DNA from 2 places in the Mesorhizobium sp. ES1-6 genome. Region 1 is predicted to be linked to the other one. Evidence: predicted binding sites of a transcription regulator. Region 1 holds the regulator's gene; the other holds the start of a gene.

Region 1 (15,014 bases):
CGGACTGCACATGGCGCTGGTCGCGGGCACCATGATGATGCTGATGCGCGGCGTATTCGCGCTGTTTCCGGATTTTTCCTCACGCCGCCCGGTCAAGAAGTACGCCGCCGCCGCCGCGCTTTTCTCGATCGCGGCCTATCTCGTCATCTCGGGTGTCGTCGTCGCCGCCGAGCGCAGCTTCATCATGCTGGCCGTGATGTTGATCGCCGTTCTGTTCGACCGGGCGGCGCTGACAATGCGCAACCTGGCAATCTCGGCCATTGCCGTCATCGCGGTGTCCCCGCACGAGGTCGTGGGTCCGAGTTTCCAGATGTCTTTCGCGGCGACCGCGGCGCTGGTCGGCGCTTATGCGGGCTGGGCGGATCACCATGCGGGAAAGACGAGGCCACCGGCGCCAAAGCGATCCCTGGCTGGGTTCCTGACGCGAAAACTCCTTTTGGGGGCAGGCGGACTGGCCATGACGTCCATCATCGCCGGCAGCGCCACGGCGCTGTTTGCGATCTGGCATTTCCAGCGGGTGTCGCCGCTCAGCCTGTTCGCCAATCTGGCCGTCATGCCGATCGTGTCGGTCGTGATGTTCCTGGCCGTCGCCAGTGCGTTGCTGATGCCGTTCGGACTGGATTGGCCGGCTCTTTACCTCATGGGCAAAGGCCTGACGGCGATGATTGCCGTATCGGCGTGGATATCGGAGCGCTCGCCAATCGATGGTGTCGGGTTGATTTCGCGGCAATCCGTGCTGCTGGTGACCGTCGCATTGGTCATCGCGACGATGGCGACGACCCGGCTGCGGCTCGCGGCACTGCCATTCGCGCTTGCCAGCTTGTTGACTGTGTCGGATACGCGCACCCCCGATGTGCTGATCTCGGAAGATGCGCGGCTGGTCGCGCTGCCGATCGGCGGCGGCGAACTCGCGGTCAACCGGGCTCGCCCGAACGAATTCACCGTCGACAACTGGAAACGCGCGCTCACATCCGAAGCCATCGTCGTACCGGAGATGTTCGACAAGGCAGGTGGGCAATTCGCCATCGCCGATGCGGTAAACCTGCCGGCGGGAGCGCCGTTCTATTGCACCGAAGGCGTCTGTATCGCTCGACACCCGTCCGGTGCGATCATAGCGCATGTCGAAGACCGCAAGGACACCTGGAAGGCCTGCGCGTTCGCCGACCTCATCGTCGTCAATGACGCGACCGCCTACGATGCCTGCCACAATCCGCTGGTTCTCGTCGTCACCAAACGGCAGCTCGCCCGCAAGGGAAGTGCCGCGGTCTTCTTCGATCCTCGGTCGGCCACGACCCCGGCCAAGATCGAATTCGCCGTCGACCAACCATACCGGCCCTGGCATGAGCAACGAAAATTCTCACGCGAGGCGAGGGGACTGCCGCCCTATAAAAAGCCCGACAAGCCCGACAAGCCCGATGGCAAACAGGCTCAGTAGCGCCTGATCAAGCCGACCAGCCTGCCTTGCACCTTGACCCTGTCCGGCCCGAAAATGCGGGTTTCATAGGCCGGATTGGCGGCTTCGAGGGCGATCGAGGCGCCTTTGCGGCGGAACCGCTTCAGCGTCGCTTCCTCCTCGTCGACCAGCGCCACGATGATTTCGCCTGGGCTTGCCGTATCGGCATTGCGGATGATGACCGTGTCGCCGTCGAAGATGCCGGCCTCGATCATCGAGTCGCCCTTGACTTCCAGCGCATAGTGCTCGCCGCCCATGATCATATCCGGCGGCACCGAGATCGTATGCGTCTGATGCTGGATGGCGTCGATCGGCACACCGGCGGCGATACGGCCCATGACCGGGATGGACACGGCTGAAACCGCATCGTCGTCATTGCCGGCCGCGGGCAGTCGCGAAGGTGCGGCCGCCGGCTTGATCTGGCGACCGAGATTGTTTTGACCCAGGCTGCCCTGGATGACGCTTGGCGAGAATTTCTTTGCCGCGTTGAGGCCGGGCGCGATCGAATCCGGCAGCCGCAGCACTTCCAGCGCACGCGCCCGATTGGGTAGCCGCCGGATAAAGCCGCGTTCCTCCAGCGCCGTGATCAGGCGATGGATCCCCGATTTGGAGGCAAGATCGAGCGCTTCTTTCATCTCGTCGAAGGACGGCGGTATGCCGCTTTCCTTGAGGCGTTCGTGGATGAACATCAGCAGTTCATGTTGCTTGCGTGTCAGCATGGCGCGGCCCCCAAGGCATTGAACAACGGTCTGATTCAGAATCGAAAAACAAACCCAGAACAAACACTATCTGTTCCAGTTGTGTTCTGCAACCGTTTAAAGTTTAGTGAATTTGTTAAGGCGTCAGAAGCTTTTGGCTCGCGACTGCGGCCGGCAGACGACCTTTCGTTTCCGCATGGGCCTTGAAATCGTTATGGTTAATGGCTTGCGGCCTAACCCTGAAGGAGGCTTGGCGCCAGCCCTTTCGAAGGATCCAGGTAAGAGGCTCCAGCAAGTGTTCGTGCCATCTCCGGCGGAACGAAACGAAATCAAAACGCCAACGGCCGGCAAGCCGCTCACGGGCGGCCTTTATTCCTGAAGCGTCGGCCGGTGCACGGGCCCGACATCATCCGGCGACAGCCTTCAAGCTGCCGGCGCGGGCGGCGTATTTGGTCGCGCTACTGTCTTCGCTGTGGACATAGACATGCAGCGTGTAGCCGATATGGGCCGTCATCAGCGCCTTGGCCCGTTCGACGTCACGATCGAGTGCCGCTTCCATGATCGCGGTGTGATGCTCGATGGCAATCGCTTCGCGCAATGCCTCCATCGCCTCCTCATAGCCATCCTTGAGGCCAGCCGCGGCCCGTAATGTCGGCGCCAGGCCAAGAAAGCGATGATGCCGGCGTAGCTGATCCGAGATTGTCGAGCGGAAACGCATCAGCCAGTTGCATGTGGCGGCGCTCAGCAGCGCCGCATGGAAAGCCTCGTGGTTCTCGTCCCATTTGTCGACGGCCGCATCCGAGGGATCGTCGACCGCGGTCTTGCAACGGGAGAGCCGGTAGTGGGCGGTGACAACGGCATCCTCCCATTCCTTGCCGCCTTTCTCCATCGATTCGAGGAACAAGGGGATCTCGACCACCATCCTGGCGCGCGCCAGATCCTCCAGTTCGGCCCGCGATACGGGAGCGACTGTAAAACCACGGTTGCTGATGGCGGTGACAAGGCGTTCGGCCTCGAGCCGCGACAAGGCTTCGCGCAACGGCGTCCAGCCGACGCCATAGGTGCCGCGCAACGCGCTCAGCTTGAGGGGCGCGCCGGGCATGAGGCGCGTGGTCAGGATATCCCGACGCAACAGCTGATAGGCTGCCTCCGTTTTCGTGGAGTTCGTCTCATCCTGCATCGCGGTCCATCCGTCGTCCGGCAAAGAGAAATTATATATGATGTCCGACCGTGGCAAGAATTATATATAATGTTTGACAGGGGACGGCCGACTGACCATGATCGTTGCAGTAGCCGCGCTGCAAGCGGCGCTGATCAAATCTGGGAGGACATGATGTTGAAGTCGAAATCCGCTTGGGTGTCGGGTTTGTTCCTGGCTGGCGCGTTGATGGTGAGCGCCGGCAGTGCCGCCGCCGATCAGATCCGCATCGGCATTGCCAATTTCGGAGAACATCCGCAGCTCAACGCCGCCATAGCCGGCTTCAAGAAGGCGCTGACGGACAACGGCTTCGTCGAAGGCAAGGACGTCGTTTATACGGAGAGCCATACCAATTTCGATGCATCGCTGGTGCCGCAGATGATCGCCAAGCTGCAGGCCGAGCAGCCCAAGCTGATCTACACCATCACCACGCCGGTTTCGCAGATCGCCAAGAAGGCGCTCGCCGGTTCCGGCATTCCGATCGTCTTTTCCGCGGTCACCGATCCGGTGGCGGCCAAGCTGGTGCCCTCATGGGACGCCGGAGACGAAGGCATGACCGGCGCCAGCGATCTGCAGGACGTCGCCGCGGTGATGGCCTTCACCAAGAAGTTGCTGCCCAACGCCAAGCGCTTCGGCGTGCCTTACAATCCCGGCGAGGCCAACGACGTTGCCTTGGTCGAAAAGATCAAGGCGGCGGCGCCTGCGGCCGGCTTCGAGGTGGTGGAGGTCGGCATCGACAACGTCAATGACATTCAGCAACGCATCGCTTCGCTCGCCGGCAAGGCCGACGTGATCTACGGCCCGGCCTCGAACCTTATCCAGCCGGCGATCGCCGCTGTCTCCGCGGCCGCCCGCCAGGCCGGTATCCCGGTCGTCAACTCCGATGACAGCGCGGTCCGCAACGGCACCGTGCCGGCGAGCTTCGCGGTCAATTACACGCAGGTCGGCGTCAACGCCGGCACCATCGCCGCCGAGATCCTGAAGGGGAAGGACCCCAAGACGATCGCGCCGTCGCGCCCGGCCTACAAGGACCACATGGCAACGATCTCGCGCAAGGCGATGGCCGCGTTCGGTATCGAGATACCCGCTTCGATGGCCGATTGCGGCTGCATCGTCGACTGACATCGGAACCGCAAGGGGTGACGGCCTCGGCGCCGTCATCCTTGAGGTGAGGGAGGAACGATGCTCGAAATCCGATCGGCGCGCAAAGTATTCTACAAGGGCCAGGCCGACGAGAAGGTCGCGCTGGACGGTCTCAGCCTGTCGTTGGCCACGGGCGAGTTCGGCATCGTCATCGGCTCCAACGGTGCTGGCAAAAGCAGCATGCTCAATGCCATTTCCGGCGCCCTGATCCTCGATTCCGGCCAGATCCTGATCAACGGCGCCGATGTGACTGGAATGCCCGTACACAAGCGCGCCGCGCAACTGGCGCGCGTCTTCCAGGATCCGATGCGCGGCACCGCCGCCAGCATGACGGTCGCGGAAAACATGCTGCTGGCCGACTTGCGCAGCAGCAAGCGCACCTTGCGCCAGGGGCTGAACGCCACCCGGCTCGCGTCCTACAAGGAACGCCTGTCGATACTTGGCCTCGGCCTTGAAAACCGCCTCGATACCCGCGTCGACCTGCTTTCGGGCGGGCAGCGGCAGTCGCTGTCGCTGATCATGGCGGTCGGCGGGTCACCGGACTTGCTGCTGCTCGACGAACATACCGCGGCGCTCGACCCGCGCACGGCCGAGATTGTCATGCGGGCGACGGTGCGGGCTGTCAACGCGCTGAAGCTGACGACCCTGATGGTGACCCACAACATGCAGCACGCCGTCGATTACGGCAGTCGCGTGATCATGCTCGACGCGGGCCGGGTCTTACTGGAGGTCACCGGCGAGGAGAAGGCGAGGGTCACGGTTCTCGATCTGATCGGCCATTTTTCCGTCAAGACCGACCGCATGTTGCTGGCGAGCTGACCGACATGGGTTTTGTTCAGGAAATTCTCACCAGCTTCGTCGCGATCATTCCGGTCACGCTGGCGCAAAGCCTGATCCTGGCCTTTGTCGTGCTCGGGATCATGATCCCGTTTCGGATGCTGAATTTTCCCGATCTCACCAGTGAGGGCGCCTTTCCACTGGGCGGCTGCGTCTGTGGTGTGCTGCTGGCTGCCGGCGTATCGCCACTGGCAGCCATCGTGGTCGCATTCGCGGCGGGCTTCGCGGCAGGCTGCTGCACCGCCTTCATCCATCTGCGCTTCCGTATCCACACGCTTCTCGCGGGCATCCTGATGATGACGATGCTCTACAGCATCAATCTCCGCATCATGGGCAAGTCCAACCTCTCCGTCTTCGGCTCGCCAGCCGTCTTCGACTGGGTGCCGTTCGCGCGGCCAGGTTTTCCCGCCAGCAAGATCGTGGTCGCCGGCCTCCTCGCGCTGATCGCCTTCGCGTTGCTCTACATGTTCTTCCGGACCGAGAAGGGGACAGCGGTGCGTGCCGTGGGCGCCAATCCCGACATGGCCGAGGCGCAAGGCATCAATGTCTGGGCAGCCACCATAGGCGGCGTCGGGCTGGCGAGCGCGTTCTCGGCCTCAAGCGGCGCACTGATGGTGCAGTCGCAGGGGTTTGCCGACGTCAATATGGGGCTGGGGATCCTCATCAACGGTCTTGCCGCGCTGATGATCGGCGAGGCCGTCGTCGGCAAGCAGACGGTCTGGCGCCAGTTGCTGGCGCCCTTTGCCGGCGCGATCATCTATTACCAGCTTGTGTCGTTCTGCCTTGCCGCCGGCATGCCGCCGCCCGACCTGAAGCTTGCCACCGGCCTGTTCGTGCTGGCCATGCTTGCCTTGCCCAGCCTCAAGCGCGGCCGTGGGCCGGCGCCTGCCCGCGAAGCGATCCGTGAATAATCAGGGCGTGAATAAATCAGGGAATGTCACAATGATGCGTGCACCGCTCGATCTCGCAGCCGTCGAGGCCATGGATGCGGCGGATCCGCTGCGTGCCATGCGCGACCGGTTCATCTTGCCGGAAGGCGTCATCTATCTCGACGGCAATTCGCTCGGCGCCGCGGCGCCCGCCGTCTTCAGCGAGCTGCAGAAGGCAGCGACGCAGGAGTGGGCGCAGGATTTGATCCGCGCCTGGAATACCGCCGGCTGGTTCGACATGCCGGTGGCACTTGGCGACCAGCTCAGCCGATTGATCGGCGCCGCGCCCGGCCAGACGGTGGTCTGCGATACGACCTCGATCAACATCTACAAGGTGCTGCATGCGGCCTTGGCCATGCGGCCGGACCGCTCGGTCATCGTGGCCGAAGGAGACAGCTTTCCGACCGATCTCTACATGGCCGAAGGCGTGGCCTCGACGCGGCCGGGCACGGTGCTGCGGCTCGAGGGCGTTGATGCGCCTGACATTGAGGACCTGATCGACGAGCGTGTCGCCGTCGTCCTGGTCAACCATGTCAACTACAAATCCGGACAGTTGCGCGACATGGCGGCACTGACATGCAAGGCCCATCAGGTCGGCGCGCTGATCGTCTGGGATCTCTGCCATACGGCCGGCGCCCTGCCGGTCGAGCTCGACAGCGCCAATGCCGATTTCGCCATCGGCTGCACCTACAAATATCTCAATGGCGGTCCGGGCGCGCCGGCCTTCATCTACGCCGCCACGCGTCATCACGACAAGGTCCAGCAGCCGCTCAGCGGTTGGTGGGGCCACGCACGGCCCTTCGCCTTCGAACAGGGCTATGCGGCCGGCAACGGCATCCGCCGCTTCCTGTGCGGCACGCAGCCCGTGCTGTCGATGCGGGCGCTGAAAGGTGCGCTGGATATCTGGGACGATGTCGACATGGCAGCGGTGCGCAAGAAGAGCATTGCGCTCACCGACCTGTTCATCCATCTCGTCGAGACCAGGTGCGGCGCCTACGGCCTGGAACTCGAAAGCCCGCGCGATGCCAAGCAGCGCGGCAGCCAGGTTTCGTTCCTCCACCCGCACGGCTACCAGGTGATGCGGGCCTTGATCGACCGCGGCGTGATCGGCGATTTCCGTGCGCCCTCGACGATCCGCTTCGGCTTCACGCCGCTCTATGTCGGTTACGCCGATGTGTGGCAGGCGGTCGAGGTGCTGGAAGACATCCTGCGCACCGACGCCTGGCAGGACGTGCGCTTCGCGGTCAAGACGGCGGTGACCTGAAAGTCGGCACATTTTTCCGTAGGGAATTGCGTCGAACAGAGCGTTCAGAGCCGGGTGCGGACGGTCCACAGTTCCGGAAACAGGACGACCTCCAGCATCTTCTTGAGGTAAGAGGCGCCCGATGTGCCGCCGGTGCCGCGCTTCAGGCCGATGATGCGCTCGACCGTGGTGACATGGTTGAAGCGCCAGCGGCGGAAATAGTCCTCGAAGTCGACCAGCTTCTCGGCCAGCTCGTAGAGCATCCAGTAGCGCTGTGGGTCGCGGTACACGGTCTGCCAGGCGACGAGGACCTCTTCGTTCTCGGTCCGCGTCTCGCGCCAGTCCGTGCGCCTCGCATCCGCCCCGATGTCGAAGCCGTTGCGCGCCAGAAGCAGCAGCGCTTCGTCGTAGAGCGACGGCGCCGCCAGGATCGCCTCCAATCGGTCCGTCAGGTCCGGCCGGTGCTTGTGCGGCCCGAGCATTGCGAGGTTGCGATTGCCGGCCATGAATTCGATGGCGCGATATTGCCAGGACTGAAAACCCGAGGACTGGCCGAGCGCGTCGCGGAACTCGGTGTATTCGCTTGGGGTCATCGTGCGCAGCACATCCCAGGCATTGTTCAACTGCTCGAAAATGCGGGCGACGCGCGACAGCATCTTGAAGCTCGGCTCCAGCCGATCGGCACGGATCGAGCGGATCGCGGCGCCAATCTCGTGCAAGGCGAGCTTCATCCAGAGTTCCGATGTCTGGTGCTGGATGATGAACAGCATCTCGTCATGCGCCGACGACAGCGGCTCCTGCGCGTCGAGTACTTTCTCCAGGTGCAGGTAGTCGCTGTAGGACATGCGTTCCTTGAACGACATCTGTGCGCCTTCTGACGCCGGATCGTAGGGCTCGCTCAATTGATTTTCTCCGTGCGCAGCCGGAACCGCTGGATTTTTCCGGTCTGGGTCTTGGGCAGAGCGGCAATGAATTTCACCGAGCGCGGATATTTGTAGGGCGCAATCGTTGCCTTGACATGGTCCTGCAGGCGCTTGACGGTCATCGCGTCCGGCGAAACGCCTTGCACCAGCACGACATGCGCTTCGACGATCTGGCCGCGCTCGCCATCCTCGGCGCCGATGACCGCGCATTCGGCGACATCGGGATGCGAAAGCAACGCCGCCTCGACCTCCGGGCCGGCGATGTTGTAGCCGGCGCTGACGATCATGTCGTCGGAACGCGCGGCGAAGTGGAAGAAGCCGTCTTCGTCTTGCCAAAAAGTGTCACCGGTGAGGTTCCAGCCGTCGCGCACATAGTCCTTCTGCCGGTCGTCGGCCATATAGCGGCAGCCGGTTGGCCCGCGCACCGCCAGCCGTCCTGGCTCGCCACGCGGCACCTCGCGCATTTCGTCGTCGACGATGCGCGCTTCGTAGCCGCCAACAGGCTTGCCGGTCGAAGCCGGCTTCCTGTCGTCAAAGCGGTTGGAGATGAAGATGTGCAGCATTTCGGTGGCGCCGATACCGTCGAGGATGGGCTTGCCGGTCTTCTTCGTCCATTCTTCGAAGACTGGAGCCGGCAAAGTCTCGCCGGCCGAGACGGCAACGCGCAGCGACGACAGGTCGGCGCCTTCGTCCATGGCCTTCAGCATGGCGCGGTAGGCGGTCGGCGCGGTGAAGGAAATGGTCGCTTTGTAGGTCTCGATGATGTGGATCATGTTGGGCGGCGTCGCCTGCTCCAGCAGGGTCGCCGCCGCGCCGAAGCGCAGGGGAAAGATGGCGAGGCCGCCAAGGCCGAAGGTGAAGGCGAGCGGTGGCGAGCCGACGAAGACATCGTCCGGTGTCACTTGCAGAACCTCGCGCGCATAGGCGTCGGCGATGATCAGCAGATCGCGGTGAAAATGCATCGTCGCCTTCGGCACGCCCGTGGTGCCCGAGGTGAAGCCGAGCAGGGCGACATCGTCGCGGCCGGTGCTGACCGCGGTGAAGGTGACCGGCTTGTCGAGGGCGGCGCGGTCGAGTTCGGCATCGTGGTTGGCGGTGCCGTCGAAACCGATGACCTGTTTGAGAAACCCGCTGTCCTTGGCGCAGGCGGTCATTTCGTCCATCAGCCTGGTGTCGCAGAGCGCTGTGGTGATCTCGGCCTTGTCGACGATCTTGGTGAGTTCGCCGGCGCGCAGCATCGGCATGGTGTTGACGACGACGGCGCCGACCTTGGTGGCGGCCAGCCAGCAGGCAACCATGGCAGGGTTGTTGGCCGAGCGGATCAGCACCCGGTTGCCCGGCCTGACGCCATAATTCTCGACCAGCGCATGGGCCAGCCGGTTCGTCCAGTCGGACAGTTCCTTGTACGTGCGGCGGCGGCCATTGCCGATCAGGGCGGTGTGGTCGCCGAGCCCCTTCTCGACCAACCTGTCGGTCAATTCGACACCGGCATTGAGGTGTTCTGGATAGTCGAAGCCGTCGAGCAGGAAGTCGGGCCATTGTTCGAGCGGCGGCAGATGATCGCGCGTGAATGTGTCGGTATGCGCTGAAGGCCCAAGCATCTCGCCGCTACCCCATCTGCTGCCCGGCCTACGTGCGGGGCACCTGGCCGGTGGATTGAATTCCTGTCCGTCGCGGAAGGCTTCGTGCGGCCGGCAAACGTGTTGTCGACATGCCACAGGAAAGGTGACCGTCGACACGTCCGAACAGCACAGCGGACCTCCCATCTTGTCAGCTGTTCCGCAGGCAGGATCGCACCAGTCGAAATTTGTTTCAAGCCTAAAATGTATTGCCACTGGAGCATTGACGCATGACGTGTCGGCGGCCATTGCTAGCGCGGAAACGATGCCGCTTCGGGGGAGGGTGCCGATGCCAGACCATCGCATTGCCGACTGGGACAATGCCTACGCCAATGGCGACAATATCGCGCGCAGCGACCGTTGGCCCGCCGCATGGTCGGAACCGGCGCAAGCCTTTCGCGATGCATTGTCGGCGCAGGGCCGGGCACGCCTCGACATCGCCTATGGCGATCGGCCGCGCAACCGGTTCGACCTTTTCCTTCCCAAAGCCACGCCGAGGGGCCTCGTGGTGTTCATCCATGGCGGCTATTGGATGGAGACCGACAAGAGCTTGTGGTCGCATCTTGGCAATGGCGCGGTCGGCAGCGGCTTCGCCGTGGCGATGCCGTCCTACACACAATGTCCCGATATACGCATCGCCGGGATCGTCACTGAAATCGCGGCGGCCATCGGCACGGCCGCCGCCATGATCGACGGACCGCTGATGCTGACCGGACATTCGGCCGGCGGGCACCTCGCCAGCCGCATGGTGACGACATCAACGCCTTTGGCGACCGACGTCGCGCGGCGCGTACGCCATGTCGTCTCGATCTCGGGCCTGCATGATTTGCGCCCGCTGATGCGCACCGACATGAACGCGGCGCTGAAAATCGATGAGCATGAGGCGCTGACGGAAAGCCCGGCGCTGCTGCGCCCCTTGGATGGTGTCCGCATCACCTGCTGGGCCGGCGGCGGCGAGCGTTCCGAGTTCCTGCGCCAGAATGCTCTGCTGGCCAACATCTGGACCGGACTTGGCGCAATCACCAATACCGTGGTCGAGCCCGACAGGCATCATTACGACGTTGTCGATGGCCTCGCCGATCCCGCGCATCCGCTGACGCGGACCTTGATCTCGGATTAGTCATTAATTTCGTCCCGATATCAGCTATTTATGGAGCAATTCTTCAGCGCAACATCAGAACGCTACAAGTATCGCCGGCGACAGACGCAGGCGCAAAAGGCGCGCGTACGATCAATCCGTTGGCGTCGGCAAGCATCCTCAGCATGGAAGAATCCTGAATGCCGAACGGCGTCGCCACCAGTTCGCCGTCGTCTTGCCGAACCACCGCCCGTACATAATCCTGGCGCAGGTCATTGGCCGGCATCGCGCTCCCCAGCCTCGCCGGGCGGATGTCCTGACGATGCTCGCGGCCACCAAGCCTCGCCAGAAGCGGCTTCAGGAACAATTGCGAGCAGACCAGGCTTGCCACGGGGTTGCCGGGCAGGCCGATGCACCTGATGTCGCCGAGGCGGCCGAACATCAGGGGCTTGCCGGGACGCATGGCGATCTTCCAGAAGCCGAGCGTCATGCCTTCGCCGGTCAGCACATCATGGATCAGATCGTGGTCGCCAACCGAGGCGCCGCCAAGGGTGACGATGACATCCGCACCGGCGGCCACCGCTTGCCTGACCAAGGCGGAGATGGCGTCCTTGCGGTCGGCGGCGATGCCGAGATCGAGCGCGCGGGCGCCGACTGATTGCGCCGCCGCGGCAACGCCATAGGCGTTGGACGAGATGATCTGGTCCGGGCCGAGTTCGCTGCCGGGCGGCAACAGCTCGTCGCCGGTGGCGATGATGGCGACCAGCGGCCGTCTCACCACGCTCACTCGCGGGTGGTTTGCCGACGCCGCCAGCGACAACGCAGCCGGGTCGAGCACGCGTCCTTTTTCCAGCAGCACGTCGCCTTTGGAAAAGTCGAGGCCGACGCGGCGGATGTTGCGCCATTCGGCGGTGGGCTCGATCACTTCGATTTCCCCGCCGCCGAGATCCCTGACATTCTCCTGGATGACGACGGTGTCGGCGCCGTCAGGCAGCGGCGCGCCGGTGAAGATGCGTACTGCCTGTCGCTCGCCGACGGCGCCGTCAAAGCCGCGCCCGGCCGGCGCCATGCCGATCACCGAGAGTTTCGATGGCACCGAGGCAACATCAACCGCGCGGACCGCATAGCCGTCCATGGCCGATGCGTTGAAGGGGGGCTGGGTGCGAAGCGCCACGACCGGTTCGGCCAGCACACGATCGACCGCCTCGATGAGAGGGACGCTTTCGCCGGCCAGCGGTGCGGCGCCATCCAGCAGGCGTTCGAGCGCCTCGGCGACCGGAACCAGCGCCATCAGGCGTCTGCCTTGTAGTCGCCTGATTTGCCGCCGGTCTTTTCCACCAGCCGGATGCCGGAAATGACCATGGCGCGGTCGACCGCCTTGGCCATGTCGTAGATGGTCAGGCAGGCCACGGACGCGGCGGTCAAAGCTTCCATCTCGACGCCGGTCTTGCCGGTGACACGCGCCAGTGCCGTGACCTTCAGGCCCGGCAGTGCATGGTCTGGCTCGATGTCGACGGAAACCTTGGTCAGCAGCAGGGGATGGCAGAGCGGGATCAGCTCATGCGTCTTTTTCGCGGCCATGATGCCGGCGATGCGCGCCGTGCCGAGCACATCGCCTTTCTTGGCATTGCCGGCGAGGATGGTCTTCAATGTTTCTGGTTGCATGGAGACAAAGCCCTCCGCGATCGCGGTGCGCGTCGTCTCATCCTTGTCGCCGACATCGACCATGTTGGCTTCGCCCTGTGCGCCAAGGTGCGTGAGGGTGGCCGCCACGATCAGATCGCCTCGGCTGCTGCCTTGCCCGTCAGGAGCAAGCGCGTCGCGGCGGCGACGTCCTGTTGCCGCATCAGGCTTTCGCCGACGAGGAAGGTGCCGATGCCGCTCCTTTGCATCCTGAGACAATCGTCATGGGTGAAGATGCCGCTCTCGCTGACCAGCAGGCGATCGGAGGGTACCATCGCCGCCAGCCGTTCGGAGGTCTGGATGCTGGTCTCGAACGTTCTCAGATTGCGGTTGTTGATGCCGATCAGCCGCGACGACAGTTTCAGCGCGCGCTCCGTCTCGGCCTCGTCATGCACCTCGATCAGCGCATCCATGCCGAGTTCGAACGCCGTCGCTTCAAGCTCGCTCGCCAGGGCGTCGTCGACGCTGGCCATGATGATCAGGATGGCGTCGGCGCCCCATGCGCGGGCTTCATGGACCTGGTAGGGATCGAACAGGAAATCCTTGCGCAATGCGGGCAGGGTGACGGCTGCCCGGGCCTTGGTGAGGAATTCGGGCGCACCCTGGAAGGATGGCGCGTCCGTCAGCACGGAAAGGCAAGCGGCGCCGCCTTTTTCATACGCTTTCGCCAGTGCCGGCGGATCGAAATCGGCACGGATCAAACCTTTGGAGGGGCTTGCCTTCTTGATCTCGGCGATCAGGGCGAAATCGCCTGAATTGCGCTTCGCTTCAAGCGCCGCGAGAAAGCCGCGCGGAGCGTCGGCTTCTTTCGCGAGCGCCTTGATCTCGGCCAGCGGCAGGCGTGCCTTGGCGGCGGCGATCTCGTCGCGCTTGTAGGCTTCGATCTTGCGCAGAATGTCAGACACGGTTCACCCGTTCGAAATTTCGACCAGCCGGTCGAGCACCCGCAGCGCCCGGCCGCTGTCGATCGCCTGCGCGGCAATGGCGATGCCGTCGCCCAGCGTCGTCGCCTTGCCGGCAATCACCAGGCCGGCGCCGGCATTCATCAGCACGGTGTCGCGATAGGCGCCGGCGGCACCGCCCAGCATGTCGCGCAAAGCCTTGGCGTTGTAGGCGGCGTCGCCGCCGCGCAGCTCGTCCTTGGTATGGCGCTTCAGCCCAACCTCTTCCGGGGTCAGCGTGAAGCTGCGGATTTCGCCGCCGACCAACTCGGCGACCTGCGTCTCGCCGGTGGTGGTGATCTCGTCATAGCCATCGCCATGGGCGACCCAGGCGTGCTCGGTGCCCAGCGCCAGCAGCGTCTCGGCAACCGGCATGATCCATTCCGGCATGAACACGCCGACCATCTGCCGTTTCACGCCGGCCGGATTGGAGAGGGGGCCGAGCAGGTTGAAAATGGTCCGGGTGCCGAGTTCGACGCGGGTCGGGCCGACATGCTTCATGGCCGGATGATGCGCCGGCGCGAACATGAAGCCGACGCCGGCTTCATGGATGCACTTGCCAATCGTCTCCGGCGCGATGTCGATCTTGACGCCCAGCGCAATCAGCACGTCGGCCGCGCCGGTCAACGAGGACAGGCCGCGATTGCCGTGCTTGGCGACCGGCACGCCGCTACCGGCGATGACGAAGGCGGAAGCCGTCGAAATGTTGACCGAGTGCGAATTGTCACCACCGGTGCCGACAATATCGATCGCGCCATCTGGCGCGTCGACGCGCAGCATCTTGGCGCGCATCGTGGCGACAGCGCCCGAAATCTCGCCCACCGTCTCGCCGCGCACGCGCAACGCCATCAGGAAGCCGCCGATCTGCCCCGGGGTCGCGTCGCCCGACATGATGATGTCGAAAGCCTCGCGCGCTTCCTCGAAGGAAAGAGCGGTGCCGGTCGCGACCTTGGCGATATGGGTTTTCAGCGCGCTCATCTTGTCGAGGCTTGGGCCACGGCGGCCTGGTCGATGCGGACGTCGTACTGCGTCTGCAACTGCGCCACCAATTGGTCGAGCAGGTCGTCGGACATGCCGGCGGTGAAGGATTTCTGTGCGTCGTCCGGCACTGAGCTGGCATCGGCGCCGGCCGGTTCGAACACTTCGGCGACCTTGAACAGGATCTGGCCGTCGCCGGTGGGCGAGGGGATCAAGCCGGTGCCGCCTTCGCCGACGCCGAACATCACGGCGGCGCCCTCCTTGCCGAAATCGGCATCATCGGCTTCGCGC
Region 2 (15,014 bases), on a different contig from region 1:
CCGCTTTCTCGCTTGGCGTCATTGAAGACTTGCAGCGGGCCGGTGACATCGAGAAGCTTGGTGCGCTCGAATACCAAAAAGGCGACCAGTCGCTCGCGGTGCAGTTTGGCAGAATCCGAGGGCTTATGGCATTTATGCCATAAGCCCGTTATGCGATCCAGACCGGGTGGAAAGGAGGTCGTCCATGCTCGAACTCAGGCCCAATTGCGAATGGTGCGACCGCGATCTGCCCCCCGGGAGTTCGCAGGCCCGGATTTGCAGCTATGAGTGCACCTATTGTGCAGAGTGCGTCGCGACCGTTCTGCATGACGTTTGCCCAACATGCGGTGGAAATTTTTCAGCAAGGCCGATCCGGCCAAGTCGTGAGTGGCGTGGGGGCTCCTGTCTCGGGCTTGAGCACGATCCAGCGAGCAACCGGCGAACACACTCGAAATGGACGGTAGGGCAGGTCGCAGATCTCACCAGGCGTCTGCGCGACGTCAGGCCGGAGGGCCGATAGGGGAATCCAAGCACAGGAGAGATACAGCATGGCTAAATTCCACGACTACACCTGTCGCATTGGATGGACGGGCAATCGCGGCGACGGCACCAGGACGTATCGGGGCTACGACCGGACATGGGATATAATCACCGCCGGAAAGCCTGTGATACAATGCTCCAACGACCCGCTACTTGGGGGCAATCCGGCGCTACCCAATCCCGAAGATCTCCTCCTCGCATCAGTTTCGGCCTGCCACATGCTTTGGTACCTGCATCTGGCGAGTGACGCGGGCATCGTCGTCCATTCTTATACTGATGAACCCGTCGGCCATGGCGAGAGCGAGCCAAACGGAGCCGGGCGTTTTCTGGGCGTGACATTGCGGCCCAGGATTGGGGTCGAAACCGGGGTTGATCTCGACAAGGCGGAAGCTCTCCATCATGGAATTCATGAGGTTTGCTACATCGCGCGGTCCGTCAATTTCCCGATTGCTGTCGAGGCTGTTTACGAAAAATTGTGAACGAGAACGGACGCCGTGCTTACGTCTAGGCACCTCCGGCTGCAAATCCATTGATGTCAGACGACCGGCAACCGAACGCCGGCCAGCGGCATCGTGCCGGTGCGACAACAGCAGGCAACGGCCAAACACCGTTATTCTGGCGCGAGATTGGGTGTCGCCGGAAGCGAGCGCTTGTGAGCGGTGCTGAGATAGGCATCAAGGATACGCTTTCTCGCCACTTCGTCGATTTTCTTACCTTCGAGGAAATCGTCGATCTGATCATATGTCACTCCGTATGCATCTTCATCAGGACGAAGCGGGACGAGGTTCTCCAAATCTGCGGTGGGCACTTTGTTGACCAGATCAGATGGAGCACCCAGATGCGACGCCAGCGCGCGCACCCGGCGTTTGTTTAACCCGGAAAGAGGAAGCAGGTCAGCGGCGCCGTCGCCGAACTTGGTGAAGAAGCCCATCATTGCCTCAGCCGCATGATCCGTACCAATGACCAGTCCTCGGCGGGCAGCGGCGAGCGCGAATTGGGCGATCATGCGCTGACGGGCCTTTATGTTGCCCAATAAGAAATCCTCCCGATGAGCATCGCCGAGTTGCACGCCAGCTGACCTGATCGAATCCAGCATTGCGTCGGCCGCCGGTTTGATGTCGAGCCTGTGGACTTCGTCCGCGCCAACGGTGTCGAGTGCCAGCTGAGCATCCTTCTCGTCGGCCTGTGTGCCATACGGCAGCCGGACAGCAAGGAATTTGGCATCGTATCCTGCGCTCCGCAGTTCGCTTACGGCTCGTTGGGCCAGCAGTGCCGCCGCGAGCGAATCCACCCCGCCGCTGATGCCCAGCACATACGTGCCGAGGCCGGCTGCACGCAGGTAGCCGCTTAAAAATTCGATGCGGCGGCGCGCCTCCTCCGCGGCATCGAAACTTGCAGCGACGCCCAAGGCACTGATGATCGCTCCCTGTTCTTTCATGTCGTTTGCTGCTCCTGTGGTTGCAAGAATCAAAGGCAATCGTTGGTGCCATCCCGGTCTACCGACCTTGTCTTGGCCAGCGTGGGAAACGCAAAGTGTTTTGATAGTCGAGCCCGTGCGCTCAGGCCAGGCTGTCGTTCATCGGCCTTGGCGAAACGGATTGCTGATCTTTTCAACCTGCATCACATCAGATTAGCGGCCTCGCAGTGCGTGGACGCCAACCTCGATTTGACCTTGTGCGGCGTGGATTAAGCTCGGCTGTGAAATAGGAGACCGCCGGAAATCGCAAGCACGGACGCCGCTGCGCCTGCTTCTCCGGCGCTCCTGATTCAAGGTCTGATTGGCCCCATTGTCACGCGATGCGGACCAGGCGCTTGGAGGAACCGTACGACGGTTGAACGGATGTCCGAGCGTGAGCTGGTTGTCACACGAACCTTCGACGGACCGCCGCGCGTCTTGTTCGAAGCCTGGACCACACCCGAGCCGTTCAAGCAAGGGTGGGTGCCAAAATCGACCGGGATGGTGCTGCGTTCCTGCGAGATGGATGTACGAAACAGTCCAATTTCAGGCGTCTTGGCGCGTAGCGGGATCAGCCGGATCTCTATTGGGCGAGCGCAACCACGATCAATGATATTCGCAAAGTGGCATACACCAGGCGACCGCAGTACCCGGACGCGTCAAAGGGCAAGGGGAACAAAAGGAGATCAAGCGCATTCTTCACTGCTACGGCAGGAGATTGCAATGGAAGACTCGCGCGCAAAAACCGATGCAAACGTCGAGAAAGATCCCGACGAATGGGTGAGTGGCGACGACCCAATGACCCCGTCCCAAGCGTCTTATCTCAAAACCCTGTGTGAGCAGGCACAGGATGACGAAAGCTTTGCGGACAACCTGAGCAAGGCGGAGGCCTCCAAGCGCATAGATGCACTGAGGGCAAAGCTGAGACTTTGAGCACCAGGCCCAGGTCTATCTTCCACCGCCCCGAACCCTCCGTCTCACGCGCGGCGCGATAGAAATGCCTGCGGTTGCCAAAGTGCTCCTTGGTATTGGCGGCCAATCGCGGAACTTTTGCCAGGCCGAGACCTTCTCCCTATTCGCAGCCATAGGAGGAATGAGTGGCCAATCTAGGAAGACTTGCGATCGCTATGCTGGGCGTCCTGGCATATCGAAACCGCGACAAGATCGCAGAGGTGATCCGCGGAGCGGCACAGAGCGATCCCAACAATCCCCATGGTGGGATACTGGATCAGGTGTCGAAGGGCGTATCCGGCACCGCGCTGGGCGATATTCTCGACCGCTTCAGAAATGCGGGCGCCGGCTCGAAGGTCGACTCCTGGGTTGGCACCGGGCCGAACCAGCCAATCGAGCCGCACGAGGTGGAAACAGCCATTGACGCGCAGACGTTGGAGGCTCTTTCCCGCCAGACCGGCCTCTCGCGCGAGGAGCTGGTTGCAAGGATAACCAGGGATCTGCCCGATGCAGTTAACCAGATGACCCCAGACGGCACCCTTCCGGCAGACCAGCAAACAAATTCCTCAGACCAGCCCAACCTGCTCGACGACGTGCCCTCCGGGCCGCAACGAAGCTAATCCCGATGATGGACGAGGACTGGAAAGGGTCAGTGCGAGGCCGAGTAGGTCGGTTGGAGCAAGCAAGGCCAGCTGGAAAGGTAGGGACAAGCCAAAAGCCTGTTGTGGATCGCCAGACCGCGAAGGAAATTGCCGACCTGGAATTCTTGTCAGTGCTGCTTGATTCGCGCTGGCGCATCCCGGGAACAGCCATTCGGTTCGGACTGGATGCGCTGGTGGGCCTGGTGCCCGTGCTGGGCGATACAGCAACCGGCCTGGTCTCGGCCTATATTGTCCTGCGAGCCCGCAAGTGCGGCGCTGGAAAGCTGTTGGTTGCTCGGATGCTGGCCAACGTGCTGTTTGATACCGTGTTGGGAAGTGTGCCCATCCTCGGATCCATCTTTGACGTGTACTACAAGGCTAACAATCGCAACATCCGACTGCTTCACGCCCATCTCAGCCGTCAGGCTGCTGGACCGTAGCTTCATCTTTCTTGCCCGCTCCGCACGTTACGCTTGGCTGGCACCGAGGGAGCGATCGCGGCCAGAGACGATGCCGTTACCGCCGACTTGGTTGGATCCATCCAGCCGGATTCAGGCGTGGGATCGGGATCTTCGCATCTTTCGATGTTCGAGCCGTTCGGCAAAGGGAACGCAGGCCGATCTTGTCACTTCCCGCCAGATTTGCGCAGCGGCCAAGCGACAAAGACAGCCAGGACTTTTCTCGCACGCTCGTAGGTTGCCCGCTTTTGCGTCCACGCCCAGGAACCATGAACCGAGCTGCTGGTTGGGTCGGTACGCCGGGCTGCTCGGCGTGGCATCACAAAGGAGAACCCAATGACACGACTTGTCAGAACTGCGGTTTTTGCCGCCGCGTTCACCATGCTCGCCTCGTCGGTCTTTGCTCAATCGGGGGATGCTCCCAAACCTCCGCCACCAGCCCAGGATCGGACCGCGGGCGAAGCTGGAGAGAACCAGCAAGCCATGCGTCAAATGATGCGCGAGATGATGGATGAGATGCTGCAGGAGAGAACAGCAAAGGATCGAGACCGCGACGGGGATTGGCGACATAGCGGCCCGAGGCTTCAGGACGACGAAACGGGCGATCGTTATGTGGCACCTATGAGGCATGGCCGCAGGGCGGGCGCCGACATGATGCAGGGTGCCAAAATGAGAATCATGTTCGCCATCATGGACACCGACGGTGATGGCACGCTGTCGCGGACAGAGGTTCAGGATTTCATCGGGCGAATCTTCAACGCTGTCGACGCTGATGGCGACGAAAGCGTCGACATGCAGGAACTCCAATCCTTTTTCCACGGCGCAGGAGACCAGGACCGACGTTAGAAGCGACAGGTTGTAGACCTCAGCCTACCTGACGTCTGATGACGTCGAAGATGACGATCTCGTCTGCGCCATGCCTCCACACTGGCTCGCGCGGTGTTTGGTCGGGCAACGCAGCTACGGACGATCGGTCGCCAACGCGCTGATTCATACTCAGCCCACCATGGCTCGGCTGCCGTAAACGGACCGACGCACTAGCTCGCGGTAGAGCCCAGCAAACCGCTGATGAAGGTTCAATCAACGCATAGGAGTCGAGGAAAGCGACCCCGGTGTCCAGCCGGCTTCCCCAGGCCACATCTGGCTAACCCACCGATGGAACCCTCAGCCGTAATCGGAGTTCAGATCCCTCTGGGGTTGTCCCGGGTAGTGGGAGGATGCGGCATGGGTTCCCTTGGCAAGTTCTTCGCAGGGCTGTTTGGCAGCAAGTCATCTTCAACCAAAACGAGCGGCGACATGCGGAAGGCGACCGGCGCTGGTCCGGCAGTGGCGGCGCATTCAAAAGATGCCAAGACATCCGCTCCAAGCGGACAAAACGCAAAAGCAGCCAGCAAATCCAAGTGATTACCATTCAATCAGGCCGGCAGAATTTGCGGATCGGTCGCATATTGCGACACCAGAGAACGAGCCAGCGGGTGAATGGCTGAGGCCATTTCGATTGTCGGATTGATACCAACTCTCTTTCACGTATCATTTGATCTTGCGCGGTCAGATGCCCGGCATAGTTTCGTATACCTCGTTCGATCAATCCGGCGTGGATGTGGAAGTCGACTCAGGTGCTTTCGTCCAGAACGGGGATGGAAGTTATGCTTAGAGAGCAAATCAGTATCCGACAAATTGCCCATACTGCGGCAGATGAATGTTGCGACGTAACGGATCCACGCCTGATAGCAGCACTCAGATTTATCGCTCGCTCCTATCGAGCGCAATCCGTCGAGGCTGCAGATGATCTGGTGGAGCTCACGCTGCGCACGGCCATTCAGGAAGTAGATCGGCAACCGCAAGAAATCAGCCTGTTCAGCTGGCTGAGCGCAATCATGGCGCGATACCGAAAGTGAGAGCGTCGGGCGCCGACGACCCTCTCCCAAGCTGCCGGCCGCCCCAGAAGATTGCCAGCCATCAATGCACCCCAGGAAGCGTCTCGTCTGGCTTGTTCGGGCGGTTAGTGCTCGTCGCGGAGCGCAGCTCCAAGAGTGCCGATGTCGACGACGCTAATGCTTCGCGCCCTCTTGAGCGCGCCGCCTGATGCTGAAATTACCGGGCGTGACGGAAAACCAAATTTAAGTACTTTCGACTAGGCTCGGCCGAGGGGTATTGCCCGAGAAAGGTATTGGGTCAATTGGCCAACACCGCACCCAGTCTCAGCCGGTTGAGACAGTCCGTTTTGTCTTCAGCGAACCTGCCGGCGGCAATCGCCTTTGTGGTGCTTGTGATCTGCGCCGTCTTGGCGGACCGGGAAAACAGGATCGTTTCAGACCAATTGGCGCGCGCCGACGTCTTGGCCAAGGTAAACATCATAAGGGCCAAGCTGGAAGGCAACATCAACGGCAATCTCCAGCTTACGCGCGGCCTGGTGTCGGCCATCGTGACCGAGCCCGATATGGGGCAACAGAGGTTTGCGGCCCTGGCCAGCAACCTGTTCGAGCAGGAATCTCAGTTGCGCAACATCGCCGGCGCGCCGGACCTCGTTATCTCGCTGATGTATCCAATGCCTGGCAACGAGAAGGCCATCGGCCTCGATTACCGCAAGAACGATGCCCAACGCACCGCCGCGCTCAGGGCGCGCGACCTGCGGGTGCCGGTCCTGGCTGGTCCAGTCGACCTGGCGCAGGGCGGCCAAGGCTTCATCGGCCGCTTTCCGGTCTTCGTGAAAACTGCGGGGGGTGGTGGGCGCTTCTGGGGCATCGTCTCGGTCGTCGTTGACGTTGAGCGCCTCTACAAGGCAAGCGGCGTTTTTGACGCCGATCTCGACATCGAGATCGCCCTGACCGGTTAAGACGGCCTGGGTGGGACTGGTGGTCGCTTCTTCGGTAGCGAGCGGGTCACGCGTGCCGACCCGGTCGCCGCAGAGGTACATCTGCCCTCCGGTTCCTGGCAGATCGCCGCCATTCCCAGGGGTGGCTGGGGCGCGTCAGCGAATAATGCCTGGGCCTTGCGGGCCATAATGGCATTGGCGGGCGCGCTTGTGGTGCTGCCCATTCTTGTTGCGGGGCGGCTATTCGGCGAAAGGCAGAAAAACTTCGCCGAGCTCAGGCGATTGTCCGGTCGCCTGGAACTCGCGCTCGATGCGTCGGGAATCGGTGTCTGGGAGCACAACATCGCCACCAACGAGCTGGTGTGGGACGACCGCGTCAACGAAATCTACGGCAGGCCGGCTGACCGGAAGCCACGCGGCTATGATGACTGGGCCTCAGCGATTCATCCGCACGACATCGAAAGGGCGCAGCAGGATTTCGATGCCGCGGCGGCGGTAAAGGGCCCCTATTCCTCCCAGTACCGGATTGTCCACCCGAATGGTGAGATCCGGCATGTGCGCACGCGTGCGACCTATTTCCAGGGCCGCAACGACACGCCCAGGATGATAGGCGCCGAATGGGACGTCACAAGCGACGTCGTGCTCAACGAAAACCTCGTACGAGAAAGACAGCTGTCCGAACTGAGGAACGCTGAGCTTGAAATGGCCAAGGGGCGCATCGAACATGTGGCGCTGCACGATTCGCTCACCGGGCTGCCGAACCGCCGCTATCTCGACGAGATGCTGGCGACGAGCGCGCGTCGGGGAGAACGAACCGCGCTCCTGCATTTGGATCTCGACCGCTTCAAGCAGATCAACGATACCCTCGGGCACGCGGCCGGCGACGCCATGCTGATGCATGCCTCGAAGGTCATCGAGGCAAATGCCGGAGCCGCCGACTTCGTCGCGCGCATTGGCGGCGACGAGTTCGTGGTCATTTGCGGCGGGCGCGACGATCACGACCTCGCCGCGCTAGCCGACGGCATCATCGAAGAGATGCGGCAACCCGTCAATTTTCGTGGCCACCAGTGCCGGTTCGGCGTCAGCATCGGCATTGCGGCGACTTCGGGCGAGGGGCTCGACGCAAGGCAACTGCTGGTCAACGCCGATCTCGCCCTCTACCGGGCGAAGAGCCGGGGCCGAAACCGCTACGAGTTCTTCAACGAGGAGCTGCAAAGCGAAATCGTCGAGACCAAGCGGACCGCCGACGAGATCCTGGCCGGCCTCGAGCGCAACGAATTCATCGTCTTCTACCAGCCGCAGTTTGACGCCGGCACGTTGGAAATTGTCGGCGTGGAGGCCTTGGCCCGCTGGCAGCACCCGACGCGCGGTATCCTGACGCCCGCCGTCTTCCTGAGGGTCGCGGAGGAACTGAACGTCGTCGCCCTGATCGACCGAACGGTCCTCAAAAGGGCGCTGGCCGACTTTGAGTGCTGGCAGCTTCAGCACCTCAACATTCCGCGCGTTTCGGTCAACGTCTCGGCACGCCGGCTCGAGGACAAGGACCTGATCAATGGTCTTCGCAAGCTCAACATCCGCGCAGGGACGGTATCCTTCGAACTTGTGGAATCCATCTTCCTCGATGAGAATGACGACCTCGTCGCGTGGAACATCGAGCACATCAAGGACCTCGGCATAGACATTGAGATCGACGATTTCGGCACCGGCTACGCCTCGATCGTCAGTCTGCTCAAGCTTCAGCCGCGCCGACTGAAGATCGATCGCCAGCTGATCACACCCATCACCGGCTCGCTGCCGCAACGGCGTTTGGTGTCATCCATCATCGAGATTGGCAAATCGCTCGGCATCGAAGTGGTGGCCGAGGGCGTCGAGACGATGGAGCATGCGCGCATCTTGAACGAGCTCGGCTGCGACCTGCTGCAGGGCTACGCGCTTGGCCGTCCGATGGATGCCAAGGCTTTGGAAGCCTTCGCGCAATCTCGCAAATGGCCGGCCGCGGGATAGCCCTCTCGTTGTCGCGGAGTGGTAGGCTCGGCTTGATCTTGCACGAATGCAAGGGCGTCCCACAGCCCGGCTGGGGCGGATCAGGACCCGCGCCGCTGTTCGATACAATGGACCGCCGACCAGCAAAGGATCGCCCAAGCTGATCCGACGCACCATCCTGCAAGCACATCAGTGGGGTAGTGAACGCCGAGATAGATCCGACTGATGCCGACCACGATGGTCAGGAACACCGCGAGGCCAACGAAATATCCCTTCACCCGTCGATCAGGACTTGCCTTGGCAAGCAAAGCTCCCAGCGTGAGAAAAGTGACGGCCGACAACATCGCGTGGCCGCTCGGAAAGCCGGCGGTGAAGACCCTCGTGGTGTGCAAAATGTCGGGCCTCTGGCGGTCGAAGGCGACCTTCAGAACGGTGCTCAGGACCTCTCCACCAGCCACGGCGGCGCTGACCAGCCAAGCGTATCTGCGCTTACGAGTGATCAGCAGGTAACCTATGGCCGCCAGGGATACAAACCCCAGGAAGGCAACGCTGCCGAGGGCCGTGACGTCGCGGCCCATTTCCTCCAGCCACGGCGGGCCAATGAGGTTTGTTGGATCGTCGGCGCTTCGAAACGCCATGAGTATGGTCCGGTCGAACCCGGTCGTGTCGCCCTCGATAACTTCTTCTGCCAGGAGGCTGAACCCGAGGACAAGGCCGCCGGCCACAAGCAATGATGCGATCAACCACATAGCATCACTGCGAAAGCCCCGCAGGAAGCCGTTCGACGAAGAAAGCGGGTTGATCTCCATCCATTGTAGCTAGGGGGCGCCCAAGTCTCGTCAATATCATTCCGTCCCCGAACGCTGCTGCTGAGGCGCCGTGAGATCGCGTTCTCACGCCGCAACGATAAACCGATCCGTGCCTGCAATCGGGAGCATTGGGTTAGTGCGATGTCGAGGCAGTCCAAAGCGTGAAATTCTTCACTGGCCAAGTTTGCCGATGGGAGGCGCTCGCCATCAACCATCGTGACGGGTCTTATCGTCTGTCAGGTTTCAGGCGCGGCCCTGGTGACGCTTCGTCCAGCGCCCATCCCTTTGGGCCCGAACGGAACGAATAAATCGCCGAAGTGTAGAACTGTTTTGCCTGCTCCTGCCAAGCACGACATTCAAGGTGAATCCGGGGACGTTCAACGCGAATTACGTTGAACGAGTTCGCCGCATCGCGACGGCGCGTCGAGACCGCCGTGCCTGCCTGTATGAGCAATGCTGCATAGGGCCCTTTCGCATAACGCACGGTGCTGAGATTGGCTTGCTGGAGGTGATGATGGCCCGACAAGATAACGTCGATGCGGCTTTGCGAGAACGCCTCCATCGCCATTTGGGCTCGTCCGACGACTCCGCCTTCGTGGCCGAATGTGCGCCCTTCGAACGGGTGATGGGTGACGACTATCCTGGTGATTTCGTCAGCCAGGCCCGCAAATCGGGCAGTCATGGCCGCAAGCTGGCCGGCATTGATCCTGCCGTCCTTGATTGTAAAGGACCGCGCAGTGTTGATGCCGACGACTGCGAGTTCGTCATTGGCGAAAAACGGGTCCGTGTCTGCCTGGATATAGTGCTTGTAGCGAGCAAGAGGCGTGAGCGTTCGCGCCAAGACGTTGAAGAGCGGCACGTCGTGATTGCCGGGCACAACGATTTGTGGGGTCGGAAGCGCATCGAGGAATTCTCGTGCTTGCCGGAATTCTGCCCGGCGAGCTCGTTGGGTCAGATCACCCGATATAACCACCAAATCTGGTTTGCATGCCCGGACCTCGGCGCCAATGGCATCTACTATGCACGTGTCCGCCGTGCCGAAATGGAGGTCCGACAGGTGCACAAGCGTTTGCAAGAAAACCTCCGCCTTCTGTTACTTCGTATCCGGCTGCCGGACGGCAAGGACCTTTAGTGCCGCCGGTCGAATTTGAAAGTGCAGCGGCACCTTCATCGTCGTGGCCTCTCCGTCCACCGAAACAAGGGTCTCTCTTTTGGTAGAGGTGATCTTGATCTTCGATGCCCGAAGCATTTCCAAGTCGGAGCGGGTATCGACTATCCCAAGCGCGATCTTGAACGGGAGCAATGCCAGCCCGAACCACGTTCGCTGCCTGATGACATAAACGCACAGTTCTCGTGCCGACAGGTTTTTGCGGCGGCCGAAATCGCCGGCGTCGTAGAAATTGTTGCCGACGAACACGCACGGTGTCAGCACCTGGTCCCCACCCGTGTCGGCGCTGATACGCACAGACTGCCAAGATACCGCCTTGAATGTCCGCACAAGAGCGGGACCGATTGCCGCTAGTTTCCCCACTCCTCGTCGCCGCTGTTCTGCGGAACGCTCCGCGACAAAGAATGGATAGAGCCCGATGGACGAGTTGTTCAAAAAAATACGGCCGTTCACCTCCGCGACGTCGACAAGCGCCGGACGTCTCGCCGCGATTACATCCATCGCCGCGTCAAGTTCCAGTGGTACGCCGAGGTCCTTTGCAAAGTGATTGAGGGTGCCAAGCGGAAGAACACCCATGGCCACCTCAGTCCCGGCGAGAACGCCCGCGGCAGAGCTGAGGGTGCCATCCCCGCCGCCTACGACCAGAATGTTTTCACCCGACCCTGCCTTTTGGCGGACAAATCGCGAGGCGGCTTCGCTGATCTGGTCGCCCGCCACCAGTTTAACCTCTGCTTCGAATCCGCGTTTCAGCAAACCGCTATGCACCGTCGCGGCAATGTCATCGAGGGCGGCGACCCCACCAGCTCCATCGTTGATAAGGACTAGAACTGCCACCTCTGGCACCCCCTTGAACGCCGTTCCAGTGGTATGGTTGGCCTGCATCAGCATGATTGACCCGGCTCCTTCCTTGACGGCACGGAGCCGGGGTCCGCAGGCGGTTAGTCGTTGTCGCCGCTGTCCTGCTGAATGATCACGGGACGGTTTTGGTGATGACGGTGGACGGAACTCGTCACCGTGACGGTGTCGCGGTGGCCGTGGCGGTGACGCCAGGCATGATCGCCGTTGTCATAGAACGCCATTTGGCCGTGATGTCGGTGATGAAGGCGACCTCCCTCATCATTGTACACGACGGTGGCGCCATGGTGGCGCCGGTGGTCGGAGCTCCTCACGATAACGGTGTCAGGGCGGTGGTGGCGGCGTCGCCACGCACGATCTCCATTGTCATAGGACGCCATTTGGCCGTGATGTCGGTGATGAAAACGACCTCCCTCATCATTGTACACGACGGCGCTATGGTGATGCCGGTTATGGGTGGAGATCACCACGTCAGCCTCGGCGGCCGAAGAGATGGTCGGGGCCGCAAGGCAAAGCGCCAGGGTTCCCAGGATCAAAGCTTTCATGACAATATTTCCTGTGTGCTGAATGTCATCCCTTCCAGCAAGGAATGATGAACGCTCGCCTTGGTTCCGCAGTGGCGGAAGCAGGCAGTCTCGCTTCAAGGGCGTCCAGACGGCAGGACGCCACGCCGGCGTCATCAGACGAGTTCTTTCAATGCTGTATGCACGAATGGCTAGCCAAGAGCGGTGCCCGTTGTGGCGTCAAGGCAATGGCGCGTTGTACTGCCCCCGCTCGCAGTCCTCGTGTCGACAACAGCCTCTCGGGACTAAGGTGGGCGGACATGACCGCTCGCTGTGCGCTGCGACCACACTTTCCCAAGTCGCTTCTGGTTGGATGTCCGCCAGGTGACCTGGGTAAGGTGCGGCTTTTCTCGTCATCTCTTGGAACCACGACCCCCGGGCGGGGCCGCTCCGCAACATGGCAAGAGAACGTGCGGTAAGAGTGATAGCGCAACACATCTTCGCCTCGAATTCGAACCAAGGACACGGCGACCACCGCATGAAACGTAACCGCTAGAGGCAACTGTCGTGGACTCACGGATGTGGGGGACCTACCGAGCCTCTCGTGATGATCGCGGTCGGCAGGACCAGCCTTTCCGGCGGTTGGATCTGGCCTTTCAGGCGGCGAATGAGCAATTCCGCTACGCTATGGCCAAGTGCATAGACCGGCTGATCGATGACGGTGATCGGCGGAGTTGTGACACCGGTCCAGTCCGCATCGTGAAAGGTGATCAGCGAAACGTCGTCGGGAATCCTCATGCCGCGTTGACGAATAGTCCGCAGGATTTCCAGCGCAATCACACTGTCAGAGGCAAGGATCGCGGTCGGTCGCCCGGGATGGGAAAGCATTTCGTCCGCGAGCCTGCGTGTCGCCTCGGAGCTTGTCGCGCCGAGCCGGACATGGCGCTCAGGTCGGTCTACTCCGGCGTCTCTGCACGCACTAAGGAAGCCGTCGATGCGCTCACGGACCGAGGATGTGTAGATTTGCCGGAGATCGACATATTCGTGACCATTGGCTTCCACTGCCGTGACATAGGCGATGTTTCGATGGCCGGCGCCTATTAGCACCTGGGTTGCCCGTATGGCGGCCTCGCGATCGTCAACCGTGACAGTGTCAACATCGAGGTCGGGCAGGGCTCGGTCAAGCAGGGCAAGCGGCCGACCGGAGCGATGGATATCGCGCAGATGGGTTATGTCGCGTGACTCAGAGGGCGTTACGATCAGCCCGTCGACCCGCTTGCCGATCAGCAGCCTTACAGCCGCCTTTTCCGCTTCGATCTTCTCGCCGGAGTTCGCCAGAATGACATTGAAGCCGGAAGCTTTGGCCGCATCGCTGATGCCGCGTACGGCGAGACTGAAGAACGGATTTTCGATATCGCCGACGACCACCCCTATGATCCCCGACCTGCCGGTCGTCATGCTGCGGGCGAGCTCGTTAGGCCGATAATCGAGAGCCTTGGCGGCTGCTGTGACGCTCGCCCGGATGGCGTCGCTGACGACGCCATAGCCGCCCAACACGCGGGCGGCCGTCGCCTTGGAGACGTTCGCTGCTCGGGCAACGTCGGCGACCGTTTTGGGGCGGGCACTGGATGGGACTTTCGTCATCTCTAGAACGACTACAAGAAATGTTGACGGCAGGTCAATCGGGCGGTAGTTTTAGTAAAGAGACCGGTCTCTTATCGCAGAAACCGGTCTCTTTTGCGATAGGGCTGAACGCGAGGATTCTGCCCGGCGCCGGAATACGAGGCGGCTGAAAGCGGTCTCAAGTGAATGCCAAGAAAAACAGACCTTCAGAGTGGAGAGAGAGACGTGAACAAGTTCGAAATGATCAAATGGCTGATGTGGCCGGCTCGGCGGGGCGCAGTGGCTCTCGCAATCGCGTGTGTCGCAGCAGCTTCTGTTTCGCAGGCCACCGCGGCGGAAGACAATCCCTATGGTCTGATCGACGCCAAGGTCGTCAGCGTCGGCACGATGGGCGATGCGAAGCCTTACGCCTTTACCCAGGCCGATGGCACTTTCACGGGTTTTGACGTGGAACTGTTCCAGAACGTGGCGAGCCGCCTTGGCTTCAAGCCGGATCGGGTGATCTTCACCGGCCAGGAGTTCTCGGCTTTGATGCCATCGGTTGCCAATGGCCGCTTCGACGTCGCGGTGGCCGCGATCGGCACGACGGAAGCGCGCAAGAAGACGGTCGATTTTTCGGATGGCTATCTCGCCGGTTATCTGTCGGTGCTGACCGCCGACAAGACGATCACATCGGCTGACGGGCTCAAGGGCAAGCGTCTCGGCGTCGTGCAGGGCACACTGCAGGAAATTTATGCCGCGAAGAATTTCATCGGCACCGATCTGGTCAAATTTCCCGACAACAACTCGGCCGTCTCGGCGCTCAACAACGGCACGGTCGACGCTCATTTTCTCGATTACGAAGCGGCCAAGGACTATGGCCAGCGCTACCCGGACCTAAAGATTGCGGTCAATATACCTTCGTTCGACGCGCCGGCAGGCTTCGTCATTCGCAAAGGCAACGACAAGCTACGCAACGCGCTCAACACGGCCCTGCACGCAGCCATGCAGGACGGCACGTGGAAGACACTTTATGAAAAGTGGTTCCCTGGTTCACCGATGCCCGATCAGTATCTCCCCAAGAAGTGACCGCTCCGGCCGCCGATTCCCACCGACGGCTGGAACCTCGCGGGCCGCACGTCTATGAGTTCGGATGCTCAGCGCAATGAGAAGGGGATCGCATGAACTGGCTTGAGAACCTGCGTCGCAGTTTTCTCGACTGGCAGGCCATGGCTGACGTGCTGCCGAGCATGA

Evidence for each region. Region 1 encodes LexA, which represses DNA repair genes until DNA is damaged. Its sites were predicted from a motif close to TGTTCNNNNTGTGTTCNG; they were not measured.
Region 2: the regulator LexA is predicted to act here: its motif matches at 2,647-2,664, upstream of LB564_RS25320 (DUF3072 domain-containing protein).

The regions. Positions count from the first base shown of each region.
Region 1 covers NZ_JAIUGU010000001.1:476,008-491,021, reverse strand. The annotation lists gene LB564_RS02630 (ComEC/Rec2 family competence protein) at 1-1,435, shown strand, start outside; gene lexA (transcriptional repressor LexA) at 1,429-2,172, opposite strand; gene LB564_RS02620 (GntR family transcriptional regulator) at 2,558-3,331, opposite strand; gene LB564_RS02615 (ABC transporter substrate-binding protein) at 3,485-4,471, shown strand; gene LB564_RS02610 (ABC transporter ATP-binding protein) at 4,532-5,311, shown strand; gene LB564_RS02605 (ABC transporter permease) at 5,317-6,240, shown strand; gene kynU (kynureninase) at 6,275-7,522, shown strand; gene kynA (tryptophan 2,3-dioxygenase) at 7,567-8,403, opposite strand; gene LB564_RS02590 (AMP-binding protein) at 8,400-10,025, opposite strand; gene LB564_RS02585 (alpha/beta hydrolase) at 10,333-11,163, shown strand; gene glp (gephyrin-like molybdotransferase Glp) at 11,207-12,412, opposite strand; gene moaC (cyclic pyranopterin monophosphate synthase MoaC) at 12,412-12,894, opposite strand; gene trpC (indole-3-glycerol phosphate synthase TrpC) at 12,897-13,709, opposite strand; gene trpD (anthranilate phosphoribosyltransferase) at 13,713-14,723, opposite strand; gene LB564_RS02560 (peptidyl-prolyl cis-trans isomerase) at 14,720-15,014, opposite strand, start outside.
Region 2 covers NZ_JAIUGU010000012.1:157,210-172,223, reverse strand. The annotation lists partial or broken gene LB564_RS25345 (GlxA family transcriptional regulator) at 1-104, opposite strand, end outside; gene LB564_RS25340 (DUF1272 domain-containing protein) at 185-499, shown strand; gene LB564_RS25335 (OsmC family protein) at 528-998, shown strand; gene nadE (ammonia-dependent NAD(+) synthetase) at 1,130-1,957, opposite strand; gene LB564_RS25320 (DUF3072 domain-containing protein) at 2,699-2,908, shown strand; gene LB564_RS25315 (YidB family protein) at 3,073-3,546, shown strand; gene LB564_RS25310 (DUF4112 domain-containing protein) at 3,651-4,007, shown strand; gene LB564_RS25305 (EF-hand domain-containing protein) at 4,362-4,871, shown strand; gene LB564_RS25300 (hypothetical protein) at 5,250-5,429, shown strand; gene LB564_RS25295 (hypothetical protein) at 5,663-5,923, shown strand; partial or broken gene LB564_RS25290 (EAL domain-containing protein) at 6,235-8,844, shown strand; gene LB564_RS25285 (phosphatase PAP2 family protein) at 8,925-9,632, opposite strand; gene LB564_RS25280 (metallophosphoesterase family protein) at 9,859-10,707, opposite strand; gene LB564_RS25275 (diacylglycerol/lipid kinase family protein) at 10,726-11,688, opposite strand; gene LB564_RS25270 (hypothetical protein) at 11,787-12,248, shown strand; gene LB564_RS25265 (LacI family DNA-binding transcriptional regulator) at 12,732-13,802, opposite strand; gene LB564_RS25260 (ABC transporter substrate-binding protein) at 14,022-14,849, shown strand; gene LB564_RS31675 (amino acid ABC transporter permease/ATP-binding protein) at 14,942-15,014, shown strand, end outside.